One region of the Arthrobacter sp. TJ-270 genome, then DNA from elsewhere that is predicted to be linked to it. Evidence: riboswitches for the same ligand, from Rfam matches in the RefSeq annotation. Region 1 holds a riboswitch; each other region holds the start of a gene.
The links. A riboswitch is a leader RNA that binds a small molecule or an ion and turns the genes downstream of it on or off. The one in region 1 is predicted to bind thiamine pyrophosphate.

Region 2: linked by a shared signal. The riboswitch ahead of thiC (phosphomethylpyrimidine synthase ThiC) and the one ahead of AC4D2M_RS03795 (ECF transporter S component) in region 1 are both predicted to bind thiamine pyrophosphate.
Region 3: linked by a shared signal. The riboswitch ahead of AC4D2M_RS13225 (bifunctional hydroxymethylpyrimidine kinase/phosphomethylpyrimidine kinase) and the one ahead of AC4D2M_RS03795 (ECF transporter S component) in region 1 are both predicted to bind thiamine pyrophosphate.

Annotation. Positions count from the first base shown of each region.
Region 1 covers NZ_JBZCNB010000001.1:801,256-804,526, forward strand. Annotated here, with positions in the region: gene AC4D2M_RS03790 (ABC transporter ATP-binding protein) at 1-950, opposite strand, end outside; gene AC4D2M_RS03795 (ECF transporter S component) at 952-1,563, opposite strand; TPP riboswitch at 1,618-1,733, opposite strand; gene AC4D2M_RS03800 (DUF4235 domain-containing protein) at 1,847-2,107, shown strand; gene mnhG (monovalent cation/H(+) antiporter subunit G) at 2,111-2,494, opposite strand; gene AC4D2M_RS03810 (MrpF/PhaF family protein) at 2,502-2,759, opposite strand; gene AC4D2M_RS03815 (Na+/H+ antiporter subunit E) at 2,756-3,271, opposite strand, start outside.
Region 2 covers NZ_JBZCNB010000005.1:20,777-24,047, forward strand. Annotated here, with positions in the region: gene thiC (phosphomethylpyrimidine synthase ThiC) at 1-1,249, opposite strand, end outside; TPP riboswitch at 1,242-1,351, opposite strand; gene yicI (alpha-xylosidase) at 1,398-3,271, opposite strand, start outside.
Region 3 covers NZ_JBZCNB010000007.1:45,760-49,030, forward strand. Annotated here, with positions in the region: gene AC4D2M_RS13225 (bifunctional hydroxymethylpyrimidine kinase/phosphomethylpyrimidine kinase) at 1-1,161, opposite strand, end outside; TPP riboswitch at 1,153-1,268, opposite strand; gene AC4D2M_RS13230 (Rne/Rng family ribonuclease) at 1,378-3,271, opposite strand, start outside.

The DNA of each region.
Region 1 (3,271 bases):
GTGAGCGCGAGCGTTGACTTTCCGGCTCCGTTCGGGCCGAGCACGCTGACCGCCTCTCCCGTCCGGAGGGTGAGGTCGACGTCGTCGAGCACTGCCCGTCCACGCTTTGACCGCGCGACGGCCAGCCCGGCCGCCTGCAGCAGGTCCGGTCCGGCCGAGGTTTCGACGGCGGGCGTTTCCGGCCGGTAGCCCGGCACCCAGACGCCGGCTTCGATGAGCCGCGAACGCGTTGACCCGTGCCGGAGCACTGCGTCCGGTTCACCGTCGGCGAGGATGCCGCCGTCGGAGTCGAGCACCACCACGCGGTCCACCACATCGGCCCATACCTCGACCCGGTGCTCCACCACCACGAGTGTGGCTGAAGTCCGGTCGAGCACGCGGACGACGGCGTCCCTCACCTCGATCGCCCCTGCGGGGTCAAGGTTGGCGGTCGGCTCGTCGAGGAGCAGCAGCCCCGGCTGCATCGCGAGGACCGCCGCCAGGGCCAGCCGCTGCTTCTGGCCGCCGGAGAGCGCCGTGGTGGGATGATTCAACGCAACGTCGAGGCCGACGTCGTCGAGGGCCCGATGCACGCGCGGCCAGATCTCGGCGCGGGGAACGGCCAGGTTCTCGGCACCGAACGCTACCTCGTCACCCACCCGGGCCAGCACCAGCTGGGTGTCCGGATCCTGGAGGACCAGGCCGGAACGGCCGCGTGCAGCAGCCGGGCTGACGCCGTCGACCGTGAGTTCACCGGCCTGCTCGCCCTCGTCCTGGTCACCCACAACCCCTGCCAGTCCATGCAGCAGCGTGGACTTCCCCGCGCCGGACGCACCGAGGAGCAGCACGCGCTGGCCCGCCTCGATGGTCAGGTCGATATCCCGGACCGCCCAGCGCACCCGGCCGGGGTGGCGCCACCCCCACCCCTGCGCCGTGATCGAGGCCGGGGCGGACACCCCCGTCGTGCTCATGCTAAACGTCAGCCGTGCGGCCCGCGGCGAAGGATGACAGCGCACCGGTCTTCGCGAGCCCACGGGTGGCGAGCCACGGCAGCACACCGGCGAGCACCACACCCGAAACGGCAGCGAAGACTCCGTACATCAGCTTGTATTCCATGGCCCACTCGACGTTGTACATGATGTTCTCGCTCACCGCGAGGGCAAGACCTGCGCTGAGGCCCGCGAGGATGGCCACACCGATGTTCCAGCGCCGGTAGAGGAACAATGCGAACACCAGCTCAGCGCCGATGCCCTGCACCAGACCGGAGAGGAGTACGGCCATACCGAACTGCGTGCCGATCAGCGCCGACACGGCCGCTGCCAGTACCTCGCAGTAGATCGCGGCACCGGGCTTGCGGATGATGAGCCCGCCGAGCACACCGGCGATGAGCCAACCGCCGGAGTACAGTCCGGCCAGCGGCGGGTACGCAGCGGTCACGGCGGCAATACCGCTGTAACCGGCCGACCAGGCAAAGAAGATGACGCCTACGGCCACGGAGATGACTGAGGCGACCACAATGTCGACGACGCGCCATTCGTAGCGGCGGCGGGATGTGGACGGTGTAGGACTCTGTGTTGCAGTCATGATTGTTGATCCTCCTGGGTACAGGAGGGGAAGGCCTTCCGGCAGGGCGCCGGTCGCCCTGAGAACTCGACTCCCTTCGCCGGTACTAACCGGATCAGGTTCGAGGGTCTGCGGTGGTCCGCACTCTCAGCGCCCACCACATGCGTGGCTGCGCTCCCCTGTCGTTGTTTTGAGCGATACCAACTGTACACCCGCCGGCCGTGGTACCGGCGTCGTGGTCGTCCATCGATGGTCCCGATAACGCTAGGCTGGGACCAAAGCTAAGCCGACTGAAGGAGGCACCATGAATACGATCTTCAAACTGATGGGTGTTGGACTGGGCCTTGTGGCGGGCCTCGTAGGCACGCAGGTGGTGGACTTCATCTGGAAGCGGGTGACCGGAAACGAACCGCCGAAAGACACTGAAGGTCTGGAGAACAGCCTGCGGTCAGCGCTCGTGTTCGCCGTGATATCCGGTACGGTCAGCACCACCATCCGCGTGCTCACCAACCGCACCACGCAGCGCGCCATCCGCCGCTACGAGAACACACGCCACATCACGTAAGCGTCAGTCGTCGGACGCGCGGTCGCCCGCCTCACGGCGTCGGGTGGCCGCGTGTTCCACGACCTCGTCCAGCTCATCCATGCTGAGCAGATCCTTGCGCAGGTGCCTGGTGCGGTAGCCCGCGCGCCCCACCATGTGTGCTGACACCGGCGCCGTAAGCAGCTGGAAAACCCAGCAGACAATCAGTACGGGCACAACCGCCCACGAGCGCTGCTCCACTGCAATTGCCAGCAGAAACAACAGCAGCCCAAGAACCTGCGGCTTTGTTGCCGCATGCATGCGGCTCAGCAGGTCCGGAAACCGCATAAGCCCGACGGCGGCCGCCAGCGACATGAGCGCCCCGCCAAGGAGCAGGACCGCGGTAAGGATATCCAGGGCAGCATCCATCGGCGGCTCACTTCCTTTCGATGACGAATCGGGCAACTGCCACCGAGGCGATGAACCCGATGAGGGAGGTGGCCACCAGGATTACCAGAGTGTTGGTGTGGCCGTTGAACACCATGTCCGCGGCCAACGCCCCGCCGACGATGGCCAGCAGTACGTCTACGGCAATGACACGGTCCAGAATCGTCGGTCCGCGAGCCGCCCGGTAGATGGCGCAAACGGCCGAGACGCCGAGAACCGCAGCGATGACGCCGAGCATGACGGTCATGGGCGTCCCCTTTCCTCGAGGTGATGAGGGGCGGCGGTGAGCAGCAGTGCCAGGTCCTCCCTGGTTCCCATCACACGGATCAGCCACTCCTCGGTGCGCCGGACATTCCGGCGCACCTTTTCTGCGTCATCGGGGCCGGCGACATTCAGGCAGTGCAGGTAGAGGGTGGAAGTGGAGCGGTCCACTTCGATCACGAGAGACCCCGGAATCAATGAGATGGCGTGTCCGGTGGCCGTGACCAGGAGGTCGGATGGGCTGCGCAGGCGTACCGCAACCACAGCGTTCTTCAGCCGCGGGCCATGGGTGAGGGCCAGCCAGAACACCTGGAAGCTGGCCAGCACCAGCTCGTACACAAAGCGCACGGCGAAACCGGCAGCGTAGAACACATTGAAGCGTCCACTGAGCTCGACCGGCGGCAGGTAGAGCAGGTTTGCCACGGCGAACGCGATGATGGCACCGAAGATCAGGTTGCCCGGGCTGAAGTCCTGCCAGAGCGCCCCCCAGACAAGAAC
Region 2 (3,271 bases), on a different contig from region 1:
TGGCTGAAGTGATGTGGTCGTAGCCGGGTGCGACGTCGGTGACCAGCGGGCCCAGCGTGTAGAACGGGGCGCCGTGGCATAGTTCCTGCTGTCGTTCCACGTTCTCCCGTACCAGCTGGAAAGGGATGTGGCCTGGGCCTTCGACCATCACCTGGACGTCGTACTTCCAGGCACGCTCCGTCAGTTCCGCGAGCGTGTCCAGCTCGGCGAACTGGGCGGCGTCATTCGCGTCGGCGATGGAACCGGGGCGCAGCCCGTCCCCGAGCGAGAACGCGACGTCATAGCGGGCGAAGATCTCGCACAGCTCGTCGAAGTGGGTGTACAGGAAGTTCTCGCGGTGATGGGCAAGGCACCAGCCGGCCATGATGGAGCCGCCGCGGGACACAATGCCGGTGACCCGCTCCGCCGTAAGCGGGACGTAGCGCAGCAGGACGCCGGCGTGGATGGTCATGTAGTCCACACCCTGCTCGCACTGCTCGATGACGGTGTCGCGGAAGATCTCCCAGGTCAGCTCATTGGCCTCGCCGTTGACTTTTTCAAGTGCCTGGTAGATCGGAACTGTGCCGATCGGCACGGGGGAGTTACGGATGATCCATTCCCGGGTGGTGTGGATTTCGTCGCCGGTGGACAGGTCCATGACGGTGTCCGCTCCCCACCGGGTGGCCCACTGCATCTTGCTGACCTCCTCCGCAATGGAGCTGGTCACCGCGGAGTTGCCGATGTTGGCGTTGATCTTCACGAGGAACGCCTTGCCGATGATCATGGGCTCGGACTCGGGATGGTTGATGTTGTTCGGGATGATGGCCCGCCCGGCGGCAAGCTCGCTACGGACCAGTTCGACGTCGCAGTTCTCCCGCAGCGCGACGAACCGCATCTCCTCCGTGATGACGCCGTTCCGTGCGTAGTGCATCTGGGTCACCGTCCGGCCTTCACGGGAGCGCAGCGGTACCGATTGCTCACCCTGCCACTCCTGGGAGGCGCGGCCGCGACGCACTGCGGACCTGCCGTCGTCGTGCAGGTTTCTCTCCCTGCCGCGGTAGGGCTGTGCGTCACCGCGGCCCTGGATCCAGTGCCGCCGCAGCGGAGGCAGGCCGCGGACCGGGTCGCTGCCCGGGCCTGCCGTGCGGTACACGCGCAGAGGCGGGTTCGCAGTCCCGTCGGGGGAGGGGGAGAGGCTTATCTCGGTGACTGGAACAGCGAGATCGTGTTCCGTGTCGCGGACATAGGCGATCGAATGTGAATAACTCAAGGTTCCTACTTCCTTCGCCGGAATTACCCGGACAGGTTCGACGGTCGCAGGCTGCATCAGCCCGATCTCAGCCCCTGCAATGGGGCACCCGTGTGGATGCTGTAGACCCTAGCACCCGACCTGCGGAAAGAGAGGATTCTCCTTTCCCTTACGAACCCACGACGACGGCGCTCACCTCGCCCTGCGTAACGGCCACCTCGTAGGAGGTCAAGGAACCGTCGGGGGAAGGCACCTGAACAGTGCTCCGATGCCCCTCCCCAACTGCGAACGCCCTGAACTCGACGTCGGTTGCCCAGTTGTAATCCGGCCGGGTTGAGACCGTGCCCATCGGCAGCACCGTTCCCGGGCGAACGAATACCGGAGCCTCCAGAACCGGGAAGAACCGGCTGTGCCACCGCGGGCCCTCCAAAGTTTCGCCGGTTTCGAGGTGAGTCCACGTTCCCTCGGGGAGGTAGAAGGAGTGTTCGCCGTCGGCCTCCAGCACCGGGGCAACGAGGAGGTTGCTTCCGAGCATGTACTGCCGGTCCAGGTGGGCGCATCCGGGATCGTCCGGGAATTCAAGGAACATCGGGCGCATCAGCGGTGTGCCCGATGAGTACGCCTCTTCCGCGGCACCGGCCAGGTAGGGCATCAGGCGCATCTTCAGTTCCGTGAAATGGCGCAGCACGTCCACCGACTCTTCATCGACCAGCCAGGGCACCCGGTAGGAGTTGGATCCGTGCAGGCGCGAGTGCGAGGACAGCAGCCCGAACGCTATCCATCGCTTGAAGATCTCCGGCTGCGGGGTGCCCTCGAATCCGCCGATGTCATGGCTCCAGAACGCGAAGCCCGAGGACGCGAGGGACAACCCGCCGCGCAGGGATTCGGACATTGCGGCGAACGTGGATTCACAGTCCCCGCCCCAGTGCACGGGAAGTTTCTGTCCGCCCGTGGTCGCGGACCTGGCAAACAGGACCGCTTCGCCGACACCCAGCTCCTTCTCGAGGAGCTCGAACACCGCTTCGTTGTACAGCTGCGTGTAGTAGTTGTGCATCCGCTGCGGATCCGAGCCGTCATGCCAGACGACGTCGGTGGGGATGCGCTCGCCGAAGTCGGTCTTGAAGGAGTCAACTCCCTGCCCGAGCAGCACCCGCAGCTTGTCCTGGTACCAGAGGATTGCATCGGGATTGGTGAAGTCCACCAGGGCCATGCCGGCCTGCCAGAGATCCCACTGCCACACCGACCCGTCAGCCCTGCGCACCAGGTAGCCGAGCTCCTGCCCCTCCCGGAACAGGTGGGAACGCTGCGCAATGTACGGATTGATCCACACGCAGACTTTCAGGCCGCGTTCGTGCAGCCGCCGCAGCATGCCCTCCGGATCGGGGAAGGTGGCCGGGTCCCAGACGAAGTCGCTCCAGTGGAACGCCCGCATCCAGTGGCAGTCGAAATGGAAGACGGAGAGCGGCAGGTTCCGCTCGGCCATCCCGTCTATGAAGGACATCACGGTCTTCTCGTCATAGTCCGTGGTGAACGAGGTGGAAAGCCACAAACCGTAGGACCACGCGGGGATACGTGCGGGCCTGCCGGTCAGCTCGGTGTACCGGCGCAGAATCTCCTTCGGGGAGGGCCCGTAAATAACGAAGTACTGGAGTTTCTGGCCCTCAACGCTGAACTGCGCCCGTGAGACGACCTCGGACCCGATTTCGAACGAGACGCGCTCCGGGTGGTTCACGAACACCCCGTACCCGGAGTTGGTCAGGAAGAACGGCACGTTCTTGTAGGCGAGGTCGCTCGAAGTTCCACCGTCCTCATTCCACACATCCACCGACTGGCCGTTCTTCACGAACGCCCCGAAGCGCTCGCCAAGGCCATACACATTGGTACCGACGCCGAGGGCGAGCTGCTCGTGCACAAAGAAGCGTCCGGCGTCGTCGGTAATGAAACCGACGCTGCGCGGCACCGAACTGGTCAGGTGCCTGCCCTCACCGGTGAAGTCGACCGTCCAGTCGCCGGTGAGACTGACAGACGCGGTCAGCGCGCCCG
Region 3 (3,271 bases), on a different contig from region 1:
GGAGCCTGCCCAGAAGAGCTGTTCAGCTTCGGTGGGTGCAAGGGAGCTGGCCCTGGAGAGCACGCGGGAGTAATCCCTCAGGTAAAGAGCATCCTGTGCCAGGTAGTAGGCGAATTGATCGTCGGGCAGGGTCCCGTCCCCGAGAGCACTCACGAAGCCCAGCGTGTCGATTGCTGAACGATGGCGGGAAGTGAGCTCCCACACCTGCTCACTGAAGGGGCGCGTGTCCTGCGCGGTCCCCGGAGTGTTCGAAGTCCGGGCCGGCACGAACTCGTGGAAGTGGTGGATCGGCCCGTTGCCCTCCCCTACGTTGAGTTCATCCGCGCGTTCGAGCGCGCCCCGAAGCCATCTCTTCACGATGAGCAGTGACTGGTGCCAGTCCCGGGTTTGCACCTGGACTGTAGCCAGTGCCGCGGACAGCGAGCAGCCGGTGCCGTGCGTGTTCCGCGTGTTGATGCGGGTGCCGCCCACCACAGTGACGGTGCTGCCGTCGGCGGACGGGCCAACGAGCGCATCGGGGCACGCCGAGTCGCCAGACTCATCCCCCGCCCCGCTCTCGAGGTGACCTCCCTTGACCAGCACCGAGGTGCCTGCGGACGCTGCGAGGCGTTTACCCTGCTCCAGGGCAGCTTCCCAGCTCGCGGCAACCGGCTCGTTCAGCAGGACTGCGAGCTCGGGCAGGTTGGGAGTCACGAGGTCCGCCAGCGGCACCAGGGCGCGCAGCTCGTCTTCGGCATCCGGAGCCAGAAGCCGGTCCCCGCTCGTTGCCACCATGACCGGGTCGAGGACGACGACGGCGCCGGACGCCCGCGGCAGCCACCGGCGAACCGTCCGGATGGTCTCCACGTCACCGAGCATGCCGATCTTCACCGCGTCGATGGCAACATCGTCGCTGACAGCGGTCAGCTGCTCTTCCAGGAAGGCCGGCGGCGGGGTGTGCACGCTGCGCACTCCCCGGGTGTTCTGGGCGACGAGTGAGGTAACAACGGCCATGCCGTACCCGCCCTGCGCGCCAATGCTTTTCAGGTCCGCCTGAATGCCGGCGCCTCCGGTGGGGTCAGTACCGGCTATGCTCAGCACGCGCGGAATGATCCGCACCCGAGCTACCGCCGACAATGGTTCGTTGTGTTCTACAGGTTCCACGAGCGTGCGAATACTCATCCGCGACATCCCTCCGCTAGGCCAAAGGCCGCCTGTCCGGCGGCCATCTCTAGATCAGGTTCAACGCGTTTCATCTCAGCCCGGACCGGGCACCGCGTGTCACTACGTCCCAGCCTACCCTGCGGTGCGGGCGCGGGTCATGGAAGACCACAGGCATAACGAAACACGCCGCTCCCTGGTGGGGGGAACGGCGTGTTCTGCGCATTAGAGGAAGACCTAGAGCTCTGAGGCGGGGACTCCGACTCCGAGGATCATCGGCTCTTCCGACTGCTGTGTCTTCGGTGCAGGCTTCCCGGCCCGCGCAACGTACTGCGTTCCGGTTGACGGCGCGCTGGCCTCACCGGCGGCTCTTTCGATCGTGGCGTTCGCGGCCGAGCCCTGCGCGCTGCTGGCAGCACGGTGCCGCCGGGCACGACGCCCGGACGAGGGCGCCGCACCGTCCGCTGCGGCGACGTTCTGCTTCGCCGCGTCCGGACCGGAGGTAGCTTCCCTTACGGGATCGACGGGCACGCCGTCGACCTTCACAGGCTCCTCCGGGGCCGGAGCGGCGGGCTCAGTCTCATCGCCGGCCGGGAAGCGGTCGAAGGCCTCCGTCAGGCTTTCCAGAGTCAGCCGCGGCTCCGGTCGAATCGAAACGGGTGCGTTTTCCGCGCGCGGCAGGACCACCTGCTCGCCGTTAATCGTCAACACCGCGCCGGGCGCCAGCGCTTCACCCATCGGGTGGTTCTCGAGCTCGTGATCGTGCTCATGCGCGGCGTGGGTAGCGGCGGCAATATTCGCGAGGGCTGCCCGGGCAGCTTCAGCGCGGGCCTGGCGTTCAGCGTCGTCGGGCTTCTGTTCCGGCGCGGGAACGTGTTCCTCCACCGGCTGGCTCTTCGCCCGCCGCTTGCGCTCGCTGCGGGACATCTTCTCCTGCCGCAGGTGCTGCTGGTGGTTCTCCGGCGAAACGACGTGCCTGCGGTGCTCCACCGGCTCCTCGTGGGTGACGACGCCGCGACCGCCACAGTGCTCGCAATTCTCGCCGAACACCTCAAGCAAGCCGGTTCCCATGCGCTTACGCGTCATCTGGACAAGGCCGAGCGAGGTGACCTCGGCGACCTGGTGCTTGGTGCGGTCACGTCCCAGGCACTCCACGAGCCGCCGCAACACGAGGTCGCGGTTCGCTTCGAGCACCATGTCGATGAAGTCGATGACAATGATGCCGCCGATGTCCCGCAACCGAAGCTGCCGGACAACTTCCTCGGCTGCTTCGAGGTTGTTCTTGGTGACGGTTTCCTCAAGGTTGCCGCCGCTGCCGGTGAATTTGCCCGTGTTCACGTCTACCACGGTCATGGCTTCGGTCCGGTCGATCACCAGTGAGCCGCCCGAAGGCAGGAACACCTTGCGGTCCAACGCCTTGTGGATCTGTTCATCGATGCGCCGTGCAGCGAAGATGTCCTCGTCCTTGGTCCACTTCTCAAGCCTGCCCACGAGGTCGGGAGCAACGTACATGACGTACGCCTCGATGGTGTCCCATGCCTCCTCGCCGGAAACGATCAGCTTGGAGAAGTCCTCGTTGAAGACGTCCCTGACCACCTTGATGGTGAGGTCCGGCTCTCCGTAGAGGAGTTCCGGAGCGAGGGTCTTGGTCGACTTCGCCTTGCCCTCGATCGTTTCCCACTGCGAGCGAAGGCGGTTGATGTCGTGGGTCAGTTCCTCTTCGCTGGCACCCTCGGCCGCCGTGCGCACGATGACCCCGGCGTTCTCGGGCAGGCGGTCCTTGAGGATCCGCTTGAGCCGGTTGCGTTCGACGTCGGGAAGCTTCCGGGAGATGCCGGTCATCGAACCGCCCGGCACGTACACCAGGTAGCGCCCGGGCAGTGAGATCTGGCTGGTCAGGCGTGCGCCCTTGTGGCCCACCGGGTCCTTGGTGACCTGTACCAGCACCGAGTCGCCCGACTTCAGCGCAAGTTCGATGCGCCGCGGCTGGCCGTCCAGGCCTGCTGCGTCCCAATTGACCTCGCCGGCGTACAACACGGCATTGCGTCCGCGCCCGATATCGATGAACGCTGCCTCCATGCTGGGCAGGACGTTCTGCACCTTGCCGAGGTATACGTTGCCGATCAGCGAA